DNA from 2 places in the Ferroplasma sp. genome. Region 2 is predicted to be linked to the other one. Evidence: riboswitches for the same ligand, from Rfam matches in the RefSeq annotation. Region 2 holds a riboswitch; the other holds the start of a gene.
The links. A riboswitch is a leader RNA that binds a small molecule or an ion and turns the genes downstream of it on or off. The one in region 2 is predicted to bind thiamine pyrophosphate.
Positions count from the first base shown of each region.

Region 1: another riboswitch for thiamine pyrophosphate. It lies ahead of RE471_RS07210 (MFS transporter); the one in region 2 lies ahead of RE471_RS04325 (MFS transporter).

Region 1 covers NZ_CP133597.1:1,336,601-1,349,044, forward strand. The annotation lists gene RE471_RS07180 (MFS transporter) at 1-596, shown strand, start outside; gene RE471_RS07185 (APC family permease) at 598-2,013, opposite strand; gene RE471_RS07190 (MFS transporter) at 2,058-3,491, opposite strand; gene RE471_RS07195 (alkaline phosphatase family protein) at 3,591-4,697, opposite strand; gene RE471_RS07200 (cobyrinate a,c-diamide synthase) at 4,722-6,086, opposite strand; gene RE471_RS07205 (cobalamin biosynthesis protein) at 6,076-7,065, opposite strand; TPP riboswitch at 7,151-7,247, shown strand; gene RE471_RS07210 (MFS transporter) at 7,297-8,499, shown strand; gene RE471_RS07215 (AAA domain-containing protein) at 8,566-12,384, shown strand; tRNA gene RE471_RS07220 (tRNA-Ser) at 12,366-12,444, opposite strand, start outside.
Region 2 covers NZ_CP133597.1:767,020-779,463, forward strand. The annotation lists gene RE471_RS04255 (acetolactate synthase large subunit) at 1-982, shown strand, start outside; gene RE471_RS04260 (hypothetical protein) at 954-1,271, shown strand; gene ilvC (ketol-acid reductoisomerase) at 1,264-2,274, shown strand; gene RE471_RS04270 (DUF202 domain-containing protein) at 2,308-2,646, opposite strand; gene RE471_RS04275 (hypothetical protein) at 2,681-2,914, opposite strand; gene RE471_RS04280 (dihydroorotate dehydrogenase electron transfer subunit) at 2,948-3,691, opposite strand; gene RE471_RS04285 (dihydroorotate dehydrogenase) at 3,688-4,581, opposite strand; gene RE471_RS04290 (hypothetical protein) at 4,621-5,094, opposite strand; gene RE471_RS04295 (hypothetical protein) at 5,263-5,700, opposite strand; gene RE471_RS04300 (hypothetical protein) at 5,722-6,228, opposite strand; gene RE471_RS04305 (hypothetical protein) at 6,720-7,394, opposite strand; gene RE471_RS04310 (uracil-DNA glycosylase family protein) at 7,535-8,503, shown strand; gene RE471_RS04315 (hypothetical protein) at 8,481-9,119, opposite strand; gene RE471_RS04320 (hypothetical protein) at 9,122-9,310, opposite strand; gene RE471_RS04325 (MFS transporter) at 9,383-10,012, opposite strand; TPP riboswitch at 10,000-10,096, opposite strand; gene RE471_RS04330 (hypothetical protein) at 10,156-10,680, opposite strand; gene RE471_RS04335 (DUF211 domain-containing protein) at 10,677-10,982, opposite strand; gene RE471_RS04340 (proton-conducting transporter membrane subunit) at 11,080-12,444, opposite strand, start outside.

The DNA of each region.
Region 1 (12,444 bases), 570 kb from region 2:
TTAAAAAGAAGAATGTAAGGGTATTCGGGGAGCCGGGGTTCAGGGTTGCAGTCTATGCAATTCTTGCGTACAATATTATTTTTGCATTGCTCATAACCTTCGGTGGGATATATGCTAAAAGTGTTCTGAAATTGAGCCTTTCCGATGTTTCCCTGCTGTTTACCGGATTTTTTATCGTTTCATTTTCGTCCAGGCTCTTCATTTCATGGCGGGCACCGGAAAATCTCTGGCACTATCTTGGAACTGCGATTATTATTACATTGACAGGGATAATTTTTCTGTTCTTCGGTGTGAATGATATAATATACATTATTGCCTATCTTCTTCTGGGAATACCACATGGAGTGACATATCCACTATCCATAGTATCCATCAGCAGAACATTCGACATGTCCTACAGGAATATGGCAAATAGCTATTTCTTCTCTATAATGATGGCTATTGGGATCATAACACCAACTGCCGGCGGCCTGATTGAAAATGCCATAGGCTTTAGATATATGTTTCTCGCACTGTTTCCGGTCATACTGTTCCTTCTATTTGCTTCCAACTCCAATATGAAAAAGATGAAATTTAAAGCAACTGAGGTGACGTGAATTATTTAGGCTCCAGAGCCTCCTCCTCAATGGACATCTTTGCCGCCCTCCTGACCCTCTCGGGATGAACAATATATTCTACCATTGTCATTATTCCCGCAATGGGAATCCACGCAATGCCTATGTATACTGCTATATTCTCCGGGTATTTTTCCGGGGATATCAGTGTGCCTGCCATTATAATTACCAGAATCAATATTCCTATTACAGGAATAATAATATGCTCAATAACCCTGAGCTTTCCGATACGTTTCATCATGAATGGCAGGGATATGGATGCAACAATGTGCTCTGTATATGCAGCGTATGCGTTGATCAGGAGCATGATAAGCCCACCCTGAACCGGTCCGAATAGCACACCGAAAACAACAGCGATGATGAAGGACATGATGAATATTGTCAGTGCGGCATTGGATGGCGTTTTGTATTTTTTGTGTATTTTTGCTATGCTTTCTGGAAGGAATAATATGCCATCCCTTGCAAAACTATAAAATATTCTTGAATCGGCATTGCTCACGGAAATATTGTATCCCATGAAACTGTTTACTGTTACAAGAATTAAAAGTATATAGATGACAGGGTTGAGTTTGCTGAAGAGTATAACCCCGGGATCATTGCTACTTTCAAATGAAGCCATGGCAGAGGGCCCCCAGCCGATTGTAAATGCATATGAAACAATTATTAAAGTTATGCCTGAAAGTATAACCGTTCCTATGAGGGCTTTTTTGATTGTTTTCTGTGGTGTTATTGCCTCCTCTCCCATGGCCGTTATGGACACAGTGGTGCCGAAATAGAGTATCATTGAATAGATCATTGCGAAGAGCAACTGCGAAATTCCTGAGACGTATTTTGTGCTGAATACCGCAAGGGTATTGAGTTTTCCCGCATTAATAATGATTAATGCTGAACCTATGAGCAGCACTGCAACCTCTATTACACCACCGGCTATCTGGTAATCTGTGGAAATTTTCATGCCCCTGTGTGTGAATATGAAGGATATCAATGCGGCAAAGAATGCCACAGGAAGCCAGAAGATTATTCCCTTATATGTGGGATCAAGCAGTGTTATGAATGCGGCCAGCCCCAGGAATCCGAAGCTGCCGTATCCTATGAGGCCATAAAACGCCATGTTCCATGCCTGGAATGTTCCGGCTATGCCGCCTAATCCCTTGCCGGCAAATGTATAGTATGAACCGGCAGAATTAACATGCTTGGAAAACTGGTATCCAGTATTCATAATAAATAGATATGCGAATACACCGAGAACCAGTGCAAGCGGGGTTGCACCCAGTGCGTATTCTACCACTCCAGTTAATAAATAAGCTGCATCTGCTGCAACTGAAAGTGTTCCCATGGCCTGCCATACGAGCCTGAATCCACCAAGGGAATTGCGCTTCAGCCTTCCTGTTTCTATCATGGAAAGCCAATATTTATTTATATTTAAAGTTTGATAACATTAAATTAACTCTTTGTCCCTGTCTTTTTAATTAATACAGTAAATATGAAGCCCAGAATCACAAATATAACCCCTATCAGGTATATATAATTATAGGCAGTCTTATCGGGAAAAGCTTCCATGATTTTGTATGGAATGCCATTTACCATTTTTACACCTATGGTAACCTTTACAGTATACATGGTTTCGAGAGCGCCACCAAATGCAGGGGCTATGGACATTCCTATATCCCTGAATACCGTATTCATTCCGGTGGCCTCTCCAGCATTTTCCCTTGGTGTAGAGGTAAGAAGAACGTTGATTATTCCAACGAGCATCATTGATATGCCGGCTCCCACAAATATTGTATCAAGCAGTATTTCCGGTATTGTTGCCCGGTAGAGGTATAACAAACCGAACCCTATTAGGTCCACGGTAAGGCCCATAAGTATGGAGAGTCTGGGTCCCCTCTTACGTATTATCCTTGCAGCCACCGGCGCGAAAACCATATTCATCACAGTGGCAGGAAATAGTATAAGCCCCGAATCAAATACTGTTTTGCCGAACCCGCTGGGTGCCGGGTCCTGCAGCAGTGTTGGAACAGTAAAGAACAGAAAATACATTGCTGCCATGGCAAATAGCCCCACTATATTGGAAAGGAAAATATTCCTCTTCTTCAGGAGCTTCATATTTATGAACGCGTATTTATAATGGCTCTCAAAATATGCAAACACTGTGAATAGAACAAGGGCTGCAATGAATAATCCTATGATAAGATGGGAATACCATCCATAATGCTGGCCCTCTGAGAGTGCAAAAATAAGTGCAACCAGCCCGCCGCCCAGCATTGCAACACCTGCAAAGTCGATTTTCTGCTTTCCTGTAACCGTGTTCTCCCTTATGAATATAAATACCAGGATAAGCAGGATAACTGCAACCGGTATTGCCGTATGGAAATCCCACTGCCATCCAAGGGTTTCTGTGATATATGAGCCCAGAACAAGCCCTATGCCTGACCCTATGGCAAATGTGGCGCTCATTATGCCCTGTGCCAGTGCCAGCTTTTCCCTGGGCACAACATCATTTATTATTGCAAAGGCGATAGGTATCATTCCGAAGCCAAGCCCCTGGACTGCACGAACTGCTATAAGCTCATCCAGTGTTCTGGTAAATCCCCCGAATGATATGGCAATGGTATATATTATTCCCAGGATAATGAATATCTTTTTCTTTCCAACTATATCAGCAACCTTCCCGAATATGGCTGCAGAAACTGTGCCGCTTATAATGTAAGCAGTTAAAATCCATGATACATTGCTGTACGTTGAATGAAAGAATGTTATAAATATTGGTATAGCCGGCACTATCATGGTTTCCACGTAGATAATAAGCAACCCCGAAAATGCCATTAATGCTATGGTTATGCTAATTGATTTCTTTGACATGGGAAGTTCAGACATGGTATCCGGATTAAATGTTTATTAATAAATATTTCTTAAACAGAATTATAACAAAGATTGAAATTTTATTTCATTATCCGCTAAAAATAGTTCCGGATATTAATTTTGAAAAACTAAAACCGGAATTTCCATTTCGTCCTTGAGAAGCCCGCTGTGCGCACCCTTCATTGCATATTTCCTCTGGTTTAGTGGAAAATGATATATGTCGTTGTTCCTGGATATCCCTATAAGCCCCGGAAGTTTCTGCATTACATTGCCGTCTATCTTTCCCATGAGGGCTGAATACATGCTGTCCCCTTTTGCAACCAGTTCAAGATTGCTGTAATGCCCCTCAAGGTACTCCTTTATCTCTGATGTATTTTCCATGAAGAGGGCCCTGGAATCGCCATAGGGAGGAAGTATGGATATGTCCATAAGGCCAGAATCGTTCCCAAGGTTAATGGTATTCCCGACCTCCACATGGCCATGGTCGGCAGTTATAACAAAATCATAGTCACTGTATTTTTCCATTATTGAGATCAGGCTCTGGAGAATATATCTCGCCGATTCCACTGTGTAAGGATCATATGGACCGAGCTTATGTGCGGTCTGATCCACCTCAGGAAGGTAGAAGCTCACGAAATCTTTTCCCTGTTTTAGATTGTCCTCCAGCACGTAAAAGCTATGGAACACATTGGAGTATGTGTCTGTATTATTATTGCCATAGAGCAATGTGGAGAATGATGTTTTATTTATGAAAGCCGGTATGATGTTCACCGTTGAATATCCTGCCCTGTTCAGTGCCGTTACCTTTGACTCATAATTGAAAATCGTGGCCATGGGGTAAGCACGTTCCATGGAATCCCTTATATATGCAGCCGAGGATGTGTAACCCAGTATATTTACTATAGAGCCCAGCTGCCTTATGTATAGCTGATAGCCAATTATGCCATGCTGCCCTGGATAACGGTTCAAAAAGAATGATGACAGTGCATTTGATGTGGTTGAAGGAAATACAGATGTGCATTTCATCTCATTCCGGAATTTGATTCCCGTTTTCTCGTAGATATTCCATCCCAGCCCATCCAGCAATATGAAGCACAGTTTTTTATGCTTGTAGTTCAATCCAATGCCATCTGTTTCTGTCCTGAGGCCAAAATGGGAAAATATGTCACTCGATAGGTTTACCAGGGATTTATTGCCCGGAATTATAAAGTTTTCCTGCATGGATGTATATGCATTATTGATATATTATGATTCAGGATTTTGTTTACGGTAATCCCTGCACCGCAAAACGAATCTCCTGGCTGCATTCTGGTTTGACGGAAAATACACATGCAGATATCCTGCAGTGAGTCCCATGTAATTGTATCCTTCCAGCTCACCATTTTTGAATTCATAGGCTGGCTTCTGGTCCCCCTTGAATTCTATTCTTGAATAGTGGAACTCATGCCCCCTTATTCTTTTACCCTTTTCCAGTATGGCGCAATCTGATGCAGCAGCAGCCTCCCTGTAACCCAGCGAGAGCCCTTTCATATACACCGTTGCCGGTATTGCACCCACCATGGGAAAATTCCCCTTATCAACAGTTATTGATTCTGAAAGGTACATGTATCCGCCACATTCAGCGAAAACCGGCATTCCATTGCTGATTTTATTCCTGATTTCCCACATGATCGTTTTATTCTCTGAAAGTTCCCGGGCATGGAGTTCCGGATATCCTCCGCCCAGGTACAGCCCGTCAATATCAGGCAGGGTTTTATCCCTTATGGGATCAAAATATACTGGAATGCCGCCAAATTTTTCCAGAATTTCAATATTCTCCGCATAATAGAAGGAAAATGCCTCATTATATGCTATGCCGATCCTTGCCCTCTCCTTCATTTTTAAATTGTAAATCCTTTTGCTTCCCTTCCAGATGGTTCTATACTTACTGGAAATCCTTATTATGGAATCCAGGTCAACACTTTTTGCAATTTGCTGTGATAGATTCTGAAAATAGGTTTCTCCTGTTGCTTTTTCCGCAGTTGTCACAAGGCCAAGATAACGTGATTTTATTTTTAAATCCTCGCCGCGCTTTATGCATCCTATAACCTTTATTCCCGTAAAATGCTCTATTGCGTCCCCTACCATGCTGCAGTGGTAATCTGATCCTGCGCGGTTCATTATAACACCCGCTATGTTCACCCTCTTATCCATGTCCCTGAATCCCATCACTGTGGCAGCGGCGCTCTGCCCTGAAGATGAAATGTCCACAATAAGTATTACAGGCAATCCAAGAATCCTTGCCACATCAAACGAGCTGCCACGGAACTTATTTCCTGGCGCCCCGTCATAAAGGCCCATTACCCCCTCAACTATTGAAATATCACCGCCTTCGGAATTGTGATAATATATCTCCCTGACAGTTGCGTCACTTCCCATAACCGGGTCAAGATTGTGTGGTATATTCCCTGATGCAATTCTGTGGAATCCCGGATCAATATAATCAGGGCCAACCTTGAATGGCTGCACCCTCATTCCTTTATCTGAAAGTGCCCTCATGATCCCGGCTGATACCGTTGTTTTCCCGGATCCACTGGATGTGCCCGCTATCATTATTCCCTTAATGGCCATGCAGAAACACCGATACGGTAACATTATTAATAATTTCCTTAGATACTATCTGCATGCCATTTCCAGAGGAAATTCTTGCGGCGGCATTGGATACAGAATAGGCGCCGGTTGCCCTATAAACAGCATCGGATTTGTCAGATGCATGCCTGTTAAGCTCCTCAGCAGGATAAAAATGAAGTGGGCATTTCAGGCTTTCTGCCAGTTTTTTTATATCAGGGTTCCCGGATTTTATATCTATGGTTGAAATCGATCCTATGGCCTCCATTAATAAGTGAAATTTTTTGAATGTTGATTCTATGGCCTTTAACATGTCTTTTAATGTGGCATCGCTGGAAAAACCGATGCCGAGGTCCAGCACCTGTGGCACCAGGATCAGGGCAGAATCATCCTGCTCATCCATGTAGGTTATAATGATTTTTCTTCCGCTGGAGGAGCCCTGAAGCTCCGGGACTGAAATTCCAGTCCTGTTGATTACCTGTACCGGATCACCTGCAAGCATATCTCCTGAAACAGGGGCGAGGTTCTCCCTGTTTTTGATGACCATGCCGTATTTCACTGCAACTGAATCTACAGCAGCAATTCCATGGAGGTCTGATGCGGTTGTGATTACTGCCACTGCACCCAGAATGTCCGCTATTTTTCCGGCCATATCATTGGCACCGTGGTGGCCTCCTGTTACAGGTATAACAAACCTGGCAGAATCATCTATTGCCAGAACCGGTATATCATGAAACTTATCATGCAGGCAAGGTGCTATGATCCTTACGACTGCCCCGAGAGACATAATGAAAATGGCAGCAACATAATTCTCAAAAATTAATGATGTAATATCCTCTGCGTGATGGAATACTTTATAATTACCGGTTCCTGCGAATCTGCTGCTTACAAAAATATCTGCTTTGAACTCAAGAGAAAGCCTTTCAGAAATTGCCATGCCGTTGGCGGTTACAGATACCAGTGCTATCCTCTTTCCATCCATATCCATAAATTGATTCTGACATATTATATTTATCAGGAATAAAAAAATCTGTACAGGTCGATAAATATTTATATGTTTTATAAATATATAATTACCGGGGAGCGAAAAGCTGAGAGGATAGGGATCGACCCGTGTAACCTGATCCGGACAATACCGGCGGAGGGAGATGGATACGAAATATGAATTTATAGAATTATGGTGGCTATTACGTTAACCACGAAGCAGCGTTTTATGATTGTATCAAGCGCTTCAGGGCTAACGTTCTGGGGAATGGTTGGTACACTGGGCCCGCTTGCTGCAGCAGGGTCGATAATAGGGGTGCTTCCACATTATCTGAAGGTTCTCGTTCTGCTGATTGGGCCTTTATTTGTCCCATTCGGGAATTTTTTCATGGGGTTGCTTACGGATCGGCTGGGAAGAAAAAAGATTTTTCTTATGACCATGATCATTTATGGTGTGGGAATAGTTGTGATATCATTGAGCTATACCTTCATTCCACTGATAATAGGCCTTATGCTGGCGGAATTCGGGGTCGGTGGAGAGGAAATACCCTCACTATCACTTGTATCTGAGGATTCTCCAGTATCCCAGAGGGCAATGTGGCTTACAATCATATCTGATTTTGACAACATAGGCAGTGCCCTTATAGCAGGATTATTTGTTATAATTGTAAATTCATTTATGGATAGGATAATTCTTCTTTCTGCTGCCTCAGTGCTAATTATAATTATGGTACTATCCAGGATTTCCCTGCCGGAGTCATACAAATGGCAGGAATCAAGGGGGCAGAAGGAAAAGTCAGAGATTACAAAGAAATCGCTTTACATAGACACTAACGGCGTAAATATCAAAAGGCCTGCTTACAGGCTCTCTCTCTTTGTGCTCATGACCATGGCAATATCCCAGTATACCACATTCGGCCTCATGGCATATGTAATCGGCCCCTACGAATTCCCAGGAGCCCGTACAGATGACATGATAATATTTGTTGCCCTTGTTGGCGCTTCAGTGGCTGGCTTCATTGCTGCACCGCTCATATCCCGTGGAAGGAAAAAATACACCATGTATTCCTTCGGAACCGGATTTTTATCCACGGTTCTGATTTTTATTCTTATACCCTTCCTTCACGACACACTGATATTTTATCCACTGCTGTTTCTGAATATGATGATGAGTGAATTTGCCTGGGCTTCAAGGACAACACTGGAGCCCGAACTGGCACCAACAAGAATAAGGGGAACTTTCATCGGTACCGTCAGGCTGGCCCCTATGATAGTCTATCCACTTCTTGTAATAGCCACCAGCACCATGCCACTAACAGACTTTATTGCCCTGAACATGGGATTGTGGCTTCTTGGGTTTGTAGGTGCCATGGTATGGCATCATTACGGGATTGAAACAAGAAACGTCAACATAGACTATTCAGAAAATTGAAAATTCCTGCAATGCCATTTATAATAAAATTAATATATTCTTTTCATTATTAACTCAAGACATTCAATGGATATAAACATAGATGAAAGTATAACAAAATGGGAAAAAGATGTTATAGATACTTCAAAAAATAACCGCCTCCTATATTTCAATTCCGAGTCATTCCTGAAGATAACCACTCCATCCATGCTATTCCTCTTTGACGACCTTGTTAACAAGGATAAAAAAATGGGGGTGCACCTGACCGGAGATGAGGAAAACCGCAGGAAGGATGAAATAATATTTTCTAGAAAGGATGGACTGGGAAAGGCGCTGTCATCTATGTACTACCAGGCCAACAGTGCCCTGAAGGAGCACGGATCAAACGTTTTGTTCATTTCCTTTGGACTGCTGAAATGGAAGGATGAAAATGCGAAAACAGTGGAAACACAGCTTTTCTTTGTCCCTGTAACCCTGTCCAGGAAGATGTACGATGATTTTACCCTGGAATCAACGGAGGGAGATATATTTTTCAATCCTGTGCTGAGGGAAAAGCTGGAACAGTTCGGAATTAAATTTGACTTTGCCTTTGATGACAACCTGAATCTATCCGAGGCAATGAGGAATTTCAAGCTAACCGTAAAGGATACCAGGTGGAGTGTCAGCAGAAATTCCTATCTAGGTGTGGTTTCCTTTACAAACAACAATATATACAATGATATAAAGAAAAACCATGACGCCATAAAGAAAAATGACCTGACCAGGGCGCTGGCCGGAGATTTCGAGGTCATTAAAAAATTGAACGAGAAAATGCCTAAGACAGTTAACTATTCAATAGATACAGTCATGGATGCAGACTCCAGCCAGATAAGCGCGGTTTATGCTGCAAGGTCAGGTGCAAGCTTTATACTCAACGGTCCTCCAGGAACAGGGAAAAGCCAGACAATCTCTAACATTATAGCTGATTCAATGAAGAATAACAGGAGCGTTCTTTTCGTCAGTGAAAAAAATGCTGCAATAGAGGTTGTCAAAAAGCGCCTCCAGGAGTCCGGGCTGGGAGATTTTATCCTGAGCTTTCATGGAAATGCGTCAAAGAGCGAGATCATTAAATCACTGTACAAATCGGTAGAGAACAACCAGCATGTTCCCAGGACCCTTGTGCCCACGGACAGGTATTCAGGAACACTGAACGATTATGTACATGCTGTCCATGAAAAACGTGGAAACCTTGGAAGGAGCGTGTACGATGCATGCATGATTGAACTTGAAAACAGCTGCCAGTTTTCTCTTAAAATTGGTGCAGGCATGATTGATATTACCCCGGAAGTACTGGAAAACATAGAGTTTCAGATTTCAGAGTTCAACGATTACCTCGATATCATTGAAAATTTCGATAAAATGCCGGTTGATTTGCAGCTGCCCAGGTACAGGGAAAATCCCGAAAAATACTACCGCGGCATAGATTCCATAGAAAACGGAATAGATGGCATTGAGGAAATAAGGGAGCAGATAAAAAATTGTACCGGCGTGGACGTCACCTCAATGAAGGATGCGGAGAAGGTATACCAGCTGGCATCGGTGCTCAACCCGGATGTAACCCTTGAGAAAGAGTTCCTGGATGCAGAGTTTATCCAGGATGCCTATGAACTGCTGGAATCCCGGGAAAAACTTATTCAGGAATACAAATACATGTCTGATATCTTCACTAAAAAGAGGAAAAAAGAGTTTATGAATCTGGATCTTGATTCCCTGAAAAAGAATCTTGTTGAAAATTACAGCTCTGGCCTCAAAAGGCTATCATCGGATTATAAAAAGATAGTAAGGGATATAATGGAACTCACAGAGGACTCTTCCAGGAAGCATTATAACGAAATTATTGAAGACATTGATTACGCCATGAAGATAAGGGAGAAGGAAGCAGCCCTTGAAGCAGTGGAGGAATCCATGAAATCAAAGAACATAGACTCGGAGGATGTATATGACAGGATCAGGTATGCCAAAAAAATAATTTCAAATATGCCCGGAGAAACTGCAGTGGAGGCAGTAACCGGAATGGTATCAGGAAATGGGGATATGGATAGTGTAATGGAATTCAAATCACTCTTTGAATCTGTAAGCAATGGAATAAATTCCCTCTCTGAGATTCTTCCATCAGCCAGCAGCATGACTGATAAAAACCTGGAGGAAATCAGAGAACAGATAGGAGGGCTATCTTCCCTGGATGTTGAACGATATGCCAAATTCATGGAGCTCTACGATTCCCTTAAATCTTCTGGTATAGACATATCACCGGCCTTCAATAAGGAACTGCATAACGATTCTATACTTCACTCTTTCAGGCATAGTTTCAACCACGAATTTGTTTCATATTATGTAAGGAACGATGATAATCTAAAGAACTTCAGGGCCTCATCCCATGAAAGGCTGGCAGGGATGTTCATGGATTATGACAGGAAAAGGATAGAAATAAACAGGATCAACCTGGTAAGCGAATTAACAGACAGACGCAGGGAGATTCTGGCAAAGTATCCAGGTGCGTCAATGATAATAAAAACAGAAAATGCAAAGAAAAGATTTCAGAAGCCATTAAAAACTCTCTTCGGTGAGCTCAGGGATGTGCTTCCAGCACTGAAGCCATGCATAATGATGAGCCCGAATAATGTGAGTGCTTTCCTGGACAGTGATTTTTCCTTTGACCTCATTATATTTGATGAGGCCTCACAGCTGACTCCGCCCGATGCAGTTGGATCCCTTATAAGGTCAAAGCAGGCAATTATATCAGGGGATACGCAGCAGCTTCCTCCAACCAGCTTCTTTGAAAATGTAAATATATCAAAGTATGAGGATGATTATGTCGTACTGGATAACATACTTGATCAGTTTGACGCCATTGGGCTCGCTAAGATACCCCTGAAATGGCATTACAGGAGTGTTGATGACAGGCTGATTGCATTTTCCAACAGGTATTTCTATGAAAATTCTCTGGAAACATTCCCATCAGCATATGTAAATTCTCCAGATACGGGCCTGGAATTTTTCAAAATCGATGGCACCTACAGCAGGGGGAAGAGCAGAACCAACAGGGCAGAGGCAAATGAGGTTGTGAGGATAATAAAGGAAGAGCTGCTCCAGACAAATTCCATAGGTGTGGTAACCCTGAGCGAGGCACAGAGGTCTGCCATAGAGGAAACCCTTAGCTCCTATTCCAGGCATGATAGCGTTCTTGCGGAATTGATAAACAGTGATGGCATATTTGTAAAAAACCTTGAAAACGTGCAGGGGGATGAAAAAGACGTAATAATTTTGAGCACTGGATACGGAAAGGATGATAATGGCAGGCTGACAATGAATTTCGGGCCCATAAACAGTACCGGTGGTGAAAAAAGGCTGAATGTGGCAATAACCAGGGCAAGGAAAAAATTCATAGTTGTTTCATCAATGGACCCAGAGGACATAAGAGTTCCGGAAACTGCAGGCAGGGGGCCTGAGCTTCTAAAGCAGTATTTGATTTATGCCAAAAATCATGGATCAGGATCTATCATACAGAAATTCAGGAACGATGATGCAATGATAAATGATATCGCTGCCAAGCTTGAGGCTGAAGGTTTTGCCACAGTAAAAAATGTAGGGTATTCAATGAACAATATAGCCCTGGCTGTGATTGATCCGGAGGATGATAACCACTATATCCTTGGAATAGAAACAGATGGCAGGATCTATAATAGCATGAAAACTGCATCTGAACGTGAGAGGATAAGAAAAACTATCCTCTCTGCCAGGGGATGGAATCTTTACAGAATCTGGTCCGTGGACTACATGAAAAATCCGGAAAAAGTCCTTCATGAAATTATCAGCAATATCAACAGGTATAAAACAGAGGTAAAAAGCGCTGGGAGGGAGATTTGAACTCCCGGGCACTTACGTGCACAGGTTTTCCAGACCTGCGTCTTACCAGGCTAGGCTATC
Region 2 (12,444 bases):
ACCGGCTGATTATCCGCTTTATGTTGGCGCTATGGGATACTATGGGCGGGCAGAGGCGAGCATGGTTGCCCTGGAATCAGATCTCCTGCTTGCCATAGGAGCCAGGTTCAGTGACAGGACATTTACATCCTATGATGAAATGAAAGATACAAAAAAAATATTTATGTCTATAAACCTTGATCCTACAGATTTTTCAAAGGGAATAAAGCCTGATGTTTCCATGGCCGGAAATGCCCGGGTGCTCCTGCAGGAACTTCTAAATGCCCTCTCTGTCATGGGCCATAAAAAGGCAAACTATGCATGGAATCGGAGGATAAACGAGCTGAAGGATTATTATTCACAGTATTCACATCCTCCTGATGATGGCTATATGAGGCCCTGGCAGATCCTGAAAGCGCTTAGAGAAGCACTGCCCAGGGATGCCATAATGACAACAGGAGTTGGGCAGCACCAGATGTGGGCAGAAACGCACTGGGAAAACCTGGAGCCCAGGTCCTTCTTTTCATCCACAGGCATGGGAACAATGGGATTCGGTCTCCCATCTGCAATGGGTGCAAAGGTTGGAAGGCCGGATAAGGTAGTTGTTGACTATGACGGTGACGGTTCTTTTATGATGACAGGGAACAACCTCGCCACCGCAGTGGATGAGCATATACCTGTAATAGCGGTTGTCAATGATAACCGGACACTGGGACTGGTGAGGCAGGTCCAGGATATGTTCCAGAATAAGAGGATAGTTGGCGTGGACTATGGAAATTCACCGAATATAATGAAATATGCAGAATCATTCGGTGCTGACGCCTTCGAGGCACATAATTATTCTGATATAATGGAATATGTCAGGACAGCTATCAGGGAGAATGTTCCTACAGTGATACGTGTTCCGGTAGATAAGGAAGAGCTTGCGCTTCCCACCCTCCCGCCTGGAGGAAAGTTAAGTGAGGTGATAGTAAGTGACCCAAGAAAGAATAATAAAAATTGAGGCATATTACCGGGACCCCGGGTTGCTCGAAAGAATAGCAGCAAACTTCAGGAGGTTCTGGCTGGATATAGGATGGATGAATATGGAGACAGGGGAAAATGGAAAATGTACCATATACATGTCTATATATGATAGAAGTAAACTGGGCAATCTTGATCTTTCCATAATTACGTTGAGCAAAATGATTGACATAGATTTTGTGGAAGAGCTGGAAGGGGCCAGATACAATAAGTTTGAAATAGAATATAATAAATCAAAAAAATATGAATGGGGTGTTGTAAGTGAGTAAAATACTTGGTAAGGTATATACAGATAATGATGCAGATTTGAAATATGTAAAGGATAAGAATATAGCTGTTCTGGGCTATGGAAGCCAGGGCAGGGCATGGGTACTAAACATGATGGACTCAGGACTCAAGGTAAAACTTGGGCTCGAGCGGGAGGGCAATTCATGGAAAAAGGCAGTGGAAGACGGGGTTAACCCCGTGAAAACCGAGGAAGCCCTGAGGGATGCAGACATAGTCATATTCCTGGTTCCGGACATGGTGCAGAGAAAGATATACAGTGAAAAGGTAAGACCTGTTCTCAGGGAAGGGATGGATCTGGTATTTGCCCATGGGTTTAACATACATTATAAGCTCATTCAACCACCTGAAAATGTGGACGTTTATATGGCTGCACCAAAGGCCCCCGGACCATCTGTGAGGGAGTTTTTTGTGAAGGGCGGGGGCGTTCCGGTTCTCGTGAGTGTCCATCAGAACCACTCCGGGGAAGCCCTTGAAAAATCCCTGGCAATTGCAAAGGCACTGGGAGCAACCAAGGCAGGTGTACTGGAGACCACATTTAAGGAGGAAACAGAGACGGACCTAATGGGGGAGCAGCTGGACCTTGTTGGTGGATTAACTGCCATGCTGAGGGCATCCTTCCAGACAATCGTGGAATTAGGATACAGACCCGAAATGGCATATTTTGAGGCAATAAATGAAATGAAACTCATAACAGACCAGATATATGAAAAAGGATTATCTGGAATGATGAGGGCAGTTTCAGATACTGCAAAATATGGGGGGTTGACAGTAGGGCCATATGTAATCAACGAGGAAGTGAAAAAAAGGATGAAGGAGAAGGCACAGAGAATACAGAGTGGCAAATTTGCAGATGAGTGGATAGAGGAATATGATGAGGGTTCCAAAAAATTAAAATCTCTCATGGACGACCTTGATAATTCACTGGAAGAGCAGGTAGGCAGGGAACTCAGGGAAATAGTGCTCAGGGGACAGCCAAAGAAATAACTGGATTATCTTATCCAGATAATTTTTATATTTCTATATGATAAAAAGCAAAAGCAGTATTGCCATGGCTATTATTATGGCAGTAAATACTAACAGCTCAGTCTTCCTCGAATAATACCTATTGTTATCCAGATCCTTTTCATTTGTAACATATTCAATATATCCGTATGCGATGGTTATCATTCCAACAACTATCATTACCTCTCCTGCAATAAGTGAATCGCTGAATGATGAAGTAACCTTCCCCTCCAGTGCATGTAGGAATATTACGAACTTTGCAATAACGAATCCGAATCCCATGAGAGATATGCCAGTCCTCATCCATGCGAGAAAAGTTCTCTTATTTGCAAAATGGTCTGTGTTGGAAGACATTTTAATTCAATGGCAAAATACAATATAATACTTATTATAAATTTTTGAGAGAGTCCTGTTCTGAATTGTCCTTTGGAAAAAGGCTGTCGCTGAGTCCGTTTTCTTTGAGATAGTCAAAAATATTATAATACAGCTTTCTCTTTTTGCCTACCATTGTGAAGGTCTTGAAGTTAAAGCAAAGATGGCATGTTTGAACACTGGATTCAAGGAAATAACACTCCCCTGAACGGTTAAAAACACATTTTTCCTCAATACCCCCATCTGCCATATATTGTTATATTTGTATTATATTAAAAAGTTTCTAAAAGAATACACGTTTTCCAGAATATGTAAGTTTTGTTCTGCCAAATTCATCCATTTCCCTGAGCTGTTCAAGGGTGAAAACAGGTCCGTCATGGCACACCTGGAAACCATTTATGGAGCATGAATCACATATGCCTATGCCACACTTCATTGACCTTTCCAGAGAAAACTGGCATTTTACATCCCTGTTCTTCATATAATCAAACACTGCTTTCAGCATAACCTCAGGGCCACATGCATAAATCATATCAAAGCTTTCTATATCAATTTCTCTCATGGCTTCTGTGGCGAAACCCCTCCTTCCTGCGGTGCCATCATCTGTTGCAATGATCAAATGATCTGGATTGAATTTTGATGCAAGGATAATGTCTCCAGCTGTTTTACCTGAAATAATTCCTGTGGTATCATCATCAATCAGCGGTATAAGTGGTGCTATTCCGCTGCCCGCACCGATAACAAGTTTTTTGCCTGCAATATTGTTGAACCCGTTTCCGTAGGGCCCCTCATAAAATATCCTATCACCTTTCTTCATGCCAGCAATTTTTGCAGATGCGTCGCCGTAAACCTTTACTGTGATACTTTTCGGGCTCCCTGTTGAGGAGAATGACAGGGGAATTTGATTTACACCTGGAACCCATGCCATGATGAACTGGCCGGGGATAATGTTGATACTATCATAGAATTCCAGTGTATTTACGTTTTCCGCCTCTCTTATATTTTTTGACACAGTGAAATATCTCATCTAATTGCCACCCCCACAAGATCTTTTACCCTGCTTATAGAATTCATTTCCATATATTTCTCAAGTTCCAGGGAAAGATCGCTGAATAGAGCAATCCCTCTGGATGAAACTGCTGATCCTATCTGGACTGCAGAGGCTCCAGCCATGATATACTCAAGCACATCCTCCAAAGTATTTATCCCCCCGACACCTATTACATTTTTACCCGTCTCCTTTTTTACTTCGTAAACGTATCTTATCCCTACCGGTTTTACTGATCTGCCACTGAGGCCACCATAAATGTTGCTAAGTACGGGCATTCTTGCATTTATATCAATTTTCATTGCCTTTATTGTGTTAATAAGTACATATCCATCACATTTGGATGCAGCATTTGCCTGCTTCATCATATCTGATGTGTTTGGGGAAAGTTTGGCATAAACCGGGATATTTACCTTTGATTTAACCTCGGAAACTATTGCGGATACAAGTTCTGGATCAGAACCAACCTCCATCCCATATCCGTTTACATGGGGGCATGACAGATTTAACTCAATAGCATACGCACCATACCCCTCCATCTTCCTTGCAAGGCCGGCGAATTCCTCTGGAGTCTGTGCAAATATGCTGCCTATTACAGGTTTTCCAGCCTGCAATGCTATCTTTATCTCATTTCCATAATCCTCTATTCCTGGATTTGAGAGGCCGATTGCATTTATTGTATAATTATAGTCGGAATAAATAACAGGGGGTTCAAAGCCTCTCCTTTCTGAAGAACCAATAGATTTTGTCACAGCAGCACCGGCACCGGATTCAAGCACTCTTTTTACTGTGTAACCATTTTCATCCAGAATTCCTGAGGCCAGGATGAATGGGTTCTCCAGTTTTATTCCTATATCAGTTTCCAGCATATGTGTCCCTATCTATTCCTAATATGTAAATAATTCTAATTATTGCTGCATAAGGTCATAGGGGAAATTCTGCAGCTGTATGGAATTTTTAATTGGAAAATTATTGTAGTTGTATGCAAGTATGTACGGAAGCATTATTTCCTTATCTGTAAGAAACATATTTCCACCCATCTCAGAAAAATATATACATGTATCAACATATTTATAATTCATGGCTATGTTTTGTGTGAATGAAAGATAGCTAGATATTCTCTTGTATGTTAGATTATTGTTTATCACCACGGTCGAGGCCCCATTAATTATCGTATCCATAAGGTCATTCTCGGTTTCCGGATAGTTCATAATAGTCAGTTCGAAAAATTTTGAAAGCTCGCTATATAATTTTAGATTAAGGTACCTATGCCTTATAGCATCATAATCAATAACAAATATTGAGTCCACTTTTAACTTCAAAATCTGAAAAATGCTCTCATAGTTGGAGACCTTCCTGTTTTCTATTGTTACGCAGTACACAGAATTAACAATGTAAGGATACCTAATTAAACTTTTTATGAAATAATGTAAGAGGAACATGCCGCTTTTTCTATTTTAATGCCCATTAGGTGAAATATGTAATAAATAACTCTTTTCATGAAACCTAAATTCCATAAATTCACTCTAAACATTAAAAAGCAGGTAAATTCAGTTAGGCCCAATATTATGGGGGCCTGAGAAATTAGTTAAATTCCTTGAGTGGATATTGCCGTTATTGTTGTTCCAGTTTCCGCCTAATGGATCTGTAGGACTGGGAACCGGATTTGTGAAAACTGATGTGCTGTTATACTTTGGTATAGAGCTGTTTGGCGGGATGTTTACAGGTAAAGGTGATGGGGCAATATTATGCGGAGTTATATGTGGCGTGGTAATGGAAGGAATTATTGTTACATTTGTACCCAGGGAAACCTTTGAACCAAGTCCAACATTGATTAACCTCGAGTTATTTATAAATCCTGAATGTATATGTGCATCGGTAATAACCGTGTGATTCAGCATCACATTGGACATGGTAGAATAGTATATTGATGTGTTAGAGGCCTTGATATTATGCAATCCTATATCATATAGGGTTGAATTCTCCACAGAACCATTGGAAATGCTTGCTTATAAAATATGTGCATTTTCTACTGTTACATGGGCAAGGCTGGAATCCCAGATGTTTGTGTTTTCTATGCCCGCATATTCAACATTTGCTGACCATATAACTGAATTATATATACTACCATTTTCCACTGTTGCCATATTAATATATGTATTATTCACAAACACATTCATTATAGTTGCTTTACTAATACTATCACCATTAATGCTGGCATTGGTAATTAGGGCCTTATCTATAATATCCCCATTCAGATAAGATCCATTTATCCATTCATGTGATAATGTGGATTTCACAACTTTATCATGGTGCAGAATATAACTGGAGAAGGTTGAGTTTGATACAGCTGAATTGTTTAAGGTTTTTACATTATGGGCGGAATATGCGTCTATTGTTGTTATACCATTAGACGTTTGTTGATCGTGATACCCGGAAACGGAGGCAGTAATGAACACTGCAGCCAGAATTACAGCAATAGCAATAACTGCAAATTTATACATGGTTTTTACCATTGTCTTAAATGGTTTACGAATATATAAATATTGATTATTTATATAATATACATCACAACTATCACATCCTCTGGTATCTAAATACATGGGACCCGCTATCAAGGAAAAGCTTATCTTATAATGTATGGGCTTCCACTCCACGGGTATTAATTTCCAGAAGCCGGTGTGAACTCTCTTACTATGCATGACCTCTTTCTGGGATTTATTATAATAAGGGTGCTAGGGCGTCCTTATTTTACCTATTTTAGAAAAGAATATATAAATATTATCCGGTGTCCTGAATCCAGACTATGGGAATGTTACTGACCTGTAATGCTCTCCTGATTTGAACCTTGGAAATCCCGTCCTTTTTTCCAGCCACTCTTTCCCCATTTACTCTCCTGAAGAAGTTCTCATAGGACTTATCCGGCCAATCTGTTATATTCAGCAGTGGCCGGGAATATATATTTTTATATTCATGGAATTCATGCTTTAGGTCTGCGATAGTACCATTAGATATATCTATGGATATTGGTAAGTATTTGTGTATCTCCCGGCACAGAGAATAAATATCCCCTGAATTTATAATTCCTCAGCTGGTCAACAAAAGAATGTAATTCCTGTAACCTGACAGAGGGCTGGTTAATTCTATCAACAATGCCTCCATTTTTTTCAGTTCTCACTATAATATAAGGAACCAATTTTTCAGTGTTTATATTATCCAATATGGTGGCGTCTCCAAAATTAACAACGAGAAAGATATCTGCACCGGAATCCATCCTTTTTTTAATCTCAAAAACTGGCTTCCGGAAGCTCAATATAACTCCAGATTCTACACCTCTTCTGATGGCAAGCTTCATTGCATCTATGGAATCTATTTCATTGAATTCCCTTCCAAATTTTGGCTTGTCTCCCTGCGTGAATATAATTGATGCATTGATTGCCCTGGCTGCCGTTATGATGGAACGGAGTTTTAATTCATTAATATCCTTTAAACGCTGGTTAAGGATGATTTCCTTATGCTGAAACATCTCCCTTATCATGTAGCCGATAAGTTCAGGAGGCATTGTGGGATATCCCAGCGGATTGTCAGGTATGTTGAACCCGTCAAAATCTGCCAGTTTTTTTATGTCCTGTTTCACAGTTTCCAGGCTTCTTGAAGGGTAAATTTCGGCATAGATTTTCATTAGAGTTGAAAAGGCTTATAAAATAAAGAGTTTTTCATTTACTGCAGATTTATCCTTTTTCGGTCATTTTTAATTACTATTATTAATTAATAGATGTCAAGTTCTGGACTAATTTTTATATATGTTTGAAATTCCATTTTATGAGAGAGGAATACAGTTACGGAATTGTGGTCATATCAAATTTTCATGGTGACTATAAATATCTGCTTCTGAAAAGGGCCGAAGGATGGCTTGATTTTCCCAAGGGCCATATTGAGGAGGGGGAAACGGGCACTGCTGCTGCAATTAGGGAAACCAGGGAAGAGTCAGGAATAACAATTGATGAAAAGCACCTGATACCATACTTTCATTATGATATAACGTACAGGTTCACATATAATTCTGTAAAAATACTCAAGCATGTCAGGATGTTCATGTCTCTGGTGCCTGACAGCACTGTTGTGAAGGTATCAAACGAGCATAGGGGGTATATCTGGCTTAACTATCATGAGGCCATGGAAAATCTTAACTTCGGAAACCAGAAGGACCTTATGCAGTATGCAGATTCATATTTAAAAAAATACCTCGCCATGGAGGCATTAAATTCGGAATACAGAAATATTCCGGGGAAAAGTAAATGGAATTTAAGCTCTAATTTTGTTCCAGGTGAAGGAAACCTAAATTCAAAGATATTCTTTGTTGGTCAGGCACCGGGAAGGAACGAGGACAGTGAAAAAAGACCCTTTGTTGGAAGAAGCGGGAAACTTCTGGATAGCCTGATACATGGAATTGGCCTTAACAGAGAAGACGTTTACATTACAAGTGTGGTGCAGTTTTTCCCGCCGGATAACCGGGCACCCACAGAGGATGAAGTGGCCATATGCATGCCATTCCTGGAAAAGCAGTTAGACATAGTGAATCCACAGATCGTTGTACTCTTAGGCGCAACAGCAGCAGGTGTACTTCTAAATTTAAAGGGCATTACCGCATATCACGGGAAAATAATTAAAAATAAATACCTTATCACGGTTCATCCTGCAGCTGCCCTCAGGAATCCAGCCAACCTTGAGATTATGAAATCTGATTTTAAGGCGCTTCAAGAATTTCTCAAATCACATGGGAGCCCTTAGTTTCACGGCCGTACAGTAAGTACAGCACACCACCGGCAAATCCAGCGATATAAACTATAAGAATAAACCAGGCGTATAGATTGATGGTGGCATTGGCCAGGATAAATATAAATGCAATATACAGGGTGTAACCTGTGAGCCGAACACCCCCAACACCCCTCCCCCTATACCGGCTGGTAAAATTCTCCGGTTCAAGAAGTTCCCGGGATGCCCATGCAATTTCCCCGAACACTGAGCTGATTGCAAGCATGGCCAGTAATAGGTACAGGTTATATATTACGTAATTAAAGAACAATAAAAGCACCAACCATGATCCAAGAAGACCGGAAAATCCTATCATAGATACAGCCTTCCTGCCTGATCTCCCAATAGTAAAACCACCCACCACGCCTGTAATTGATTCGGCAAGCACAGAAAAAAATATAATAATATCCGTATATTCAGGAAAATGAAATGGCCCAAGCACCAGGTCTGAAAATGCAAAGCCAACAATTATAGCTATCCCCATTAGGGACAGCGAAACAAATTTCATTGCATCATTGAGATTAAATTGTGCAGGAGCAATAGTTTTTCTATTTTCCCATAAATAGCTTTCCGTTCTTGAAATACTATGCATTATTATGCATTTCTTTCTTGCAGTCGCTGTACATTCTCAACAACTACCTGATCTGGATGGTACAGGTAATCATTCTTCATGGAATGCCAGAAGGCACTGCCACTCACGGCAAACGGGGTGCCGCAAAGATATAATCCCCTAATGGAGATAGATAATGATGATAACCTATCCCTGTTAAAGGCTATACGCATCTATCTGCAATATATCGCATGCTTCCCTGATTGTGTATATCTTGCCCATATATATTGCATAATGATGCATAATTATATATAAATATTCCTATTAGCAGTTAAAGCCCTCATTCTGTACCTTGCAAGCAGGGATACTGATCCACCTATCATTGCAATGCAAACCAGTGCAGTTTTCTGGACAAAAATAGAACCGGAAAGTAATAAAAAGATACCTGCCATCAATGTTATTCCTATGTTAGCCATATTGGATGACTCAACTATTGCGGCACCCCTGTACCTAGATGGAAAATATTCAGACATCAATGAAAGAGACACAGTTTCATCACCGCCAAGCCCAAATTCAGCTATAAACACAAAAGCTATCAGGGCAATATAATTATAGCTAAAACCTATGCCGGCAAGCCCGGCCACAGTCATAAACATCGTTACCAGATAGCTTCTTTTCCTCCCAGTTTTATCAGATATTATTCCCATAACAAAGTTTCCTGTCAGAAGTCCTGCAGGTGCTGCGCCTATAATAGGATAATATGCATAGGCTGGAACGAAATACCATGTTGTTATAAGCGGTGCTATGCTTAGGGCCACTCCCCACATCAAAAATGATACAGATACGGTAAAAAAAATTAGCCAGTGCCGGCCATTCCAAGGTGATGTTGCTATACTCTGTGCAATTTTCCTGTTATTTTCCAGATCATATTCCATTTTCTCCCTCCGCCGGCATTGCCCGGATCAGGTTCATGGGGTCGATCCCTATCCTCTCAGCCCTGAGCTCCCCCTATAACAATTCAAAGATTGCCACAGATTATTTAATAATTGTGCCCTGTCACATGGTTTTCAATATGTGCCTAAACAATTAACTTAAGCTCAAAACCTGCGATTGTGACAATAATACCCACTGTTACCATTACCACAATCCAGAATCTCGCCCTCCCGGCTGTAGATTTGCTTATAAAGAGTCCCAGAACTGCCAGGGATGTGTATGATAAGGAAAGCGGAATTATCTCATTTCCCCTTATTATGAGCGAGGAGGATAAGGGGATTAGTGCCCCCAGAAAACCGAAAAATGCTGCAATAAGGGCGCCGATGAGCGATTCAATAAATATTTCTATGCCCAGATGACCCTTTAGGAGATAATCGGTGGACTTCAAATTCAGTTGGAGGGCTGTTCTATGAAGCTCTTCATTCAAACCGGCATACTGGGCTATAAAATAACTGAAAGCGCCGGCAAATGCAGAGCCGAATGAAATCTTAAAAGCCTCAAACATATCTATACTGCTTTTGCCGATGATGCCACCGGATGCAAGAATCAGCGCAGTAATAATACCATCAGACAGGCCAATGCTTACCGGAAATATGTATTTTTTATTCATTTTATGATATGCTTTCCGGTAATAACCTCATCTATGGAATGTATGGCACATCCCATATCCTCTATAACCTTGACAAGATAATTATAATTGATATTAATTCCCTCTACTGTTATACTTGTTCCCATAGTTTCCATATCCATCTCAGTAACAGTTATCCTCACGGCATCCACACCAGGCACATCTTCTATGGAACCTGCAAGTTCAGTCAGTGTGGGCCTGTTTAATCCTTTATCAACGTCCAGTAAAATTCTTCTCAGATTCATAAATTTATCAAACCTCGAAGCAATTTGGCCATTAGCCATATTCTTCCATTTATATCATTATATAATTATTATTTATTAATCTTTTCTGCTCATAATACCTAATTATTGTTTTTCATGGAAGATGTTTTTATAGAGCCTAAATAAGCGACACTATTATAATTATAAGTATAAAGGCAGCTATCATGTATATAATATATGCCGATATGGAACTGTTCATGATTTTGTAAGCTATAAATTTAGCAAAACTTCTGTAAGCCCTGGCAATGCTTATCATAATCATCCAGAAAATATCAACAGTTTCTACCCTGCTTTCATCTGTGCTTTTAGTCCTGAGTACCCTCTTAAGTATAAGGCGTATATTATTAGAATATGTGAAAGAGTTATAATATTCTCCATGTTCTATGCCACCATTCCAGCGACTGACAGTTCTGGTTCTTGGCCTTCCGAAGACAGCAAATACAATTAATGAAAATACCATAAGAAGTATGACAATGTAAAGAGGCGTTATAAGCCCGAAATCAGATATGCTGAGGCGGGACTCTATCATAAACCCATTTAATACAAGAACAGAGGGTATACCGGATATATAGCTCCTGCCCACAATTAAAAATGATATGGCGAACAGAAATACAAGTGTTAATCCGGTACCAAGGATAGTGTAATTCTCCAGGTTTTTCCCATGTGATTTCCGGTGGCTATCTGTGAAATAAAAAATTTTCAGCATTGCAGCGGTGGCAAAACCCTCACCCATGGCAATAAGGGAACCGGCTATGATTGAAGCGATCCCCAGTGGTCCATAGAGGTAGGCACCCATGAAAAACGACTCCAGTACCATCCATGTCCCGAGCCCGCCAAGTGAAGGGAACAGCCCTGAAAGGGAAGACATTGCAAAAAATTTGCCTATCTGATTAACAGTATCCCTGTCCCCTTTAACTGCACTGAAATACTCAGCACCGGTATGGCCTATGGACATAAATAGCCCAGTTTTTGCTATGGAATGGGCCATTGCAAAAATGGCTATGGAAATGAGGATGAATTCTTTTAATACACTATCATTGACAGATATAAATAGGCCTATTGCAGCCATTAACACACCATTATTTTCTATTGTGCTGAATCCCCCAAGGGATTTCATATTTTCAGATATATATGCATAAAGTGCCCCGAAGAGCACAGATATGACGCCTATAATAATGAATAGTATGCCTATGTCAGTGGAAACTGGGGAAAGCAATGCGATTTTTAATATCCCATACACTCCCATGAGCGTCATTGTTGCACTAAAAATTGCGGACGAATTGGCAGGGGCACTTCCATGGGCTATGGGAAGCCACTCACTTATCATGAAGGGCGTCAAACCCATTTTTGACATGGCACCTATGGCAAATATGAGCAGTACTATATCATTGGAAAGCCCTGTAAAATTGAATGTGCCGGTATAATAATAAGAAATTACTGCAGCGGTTATAATCAGTACAGTGCTTATTTCAGAGAACAGCAT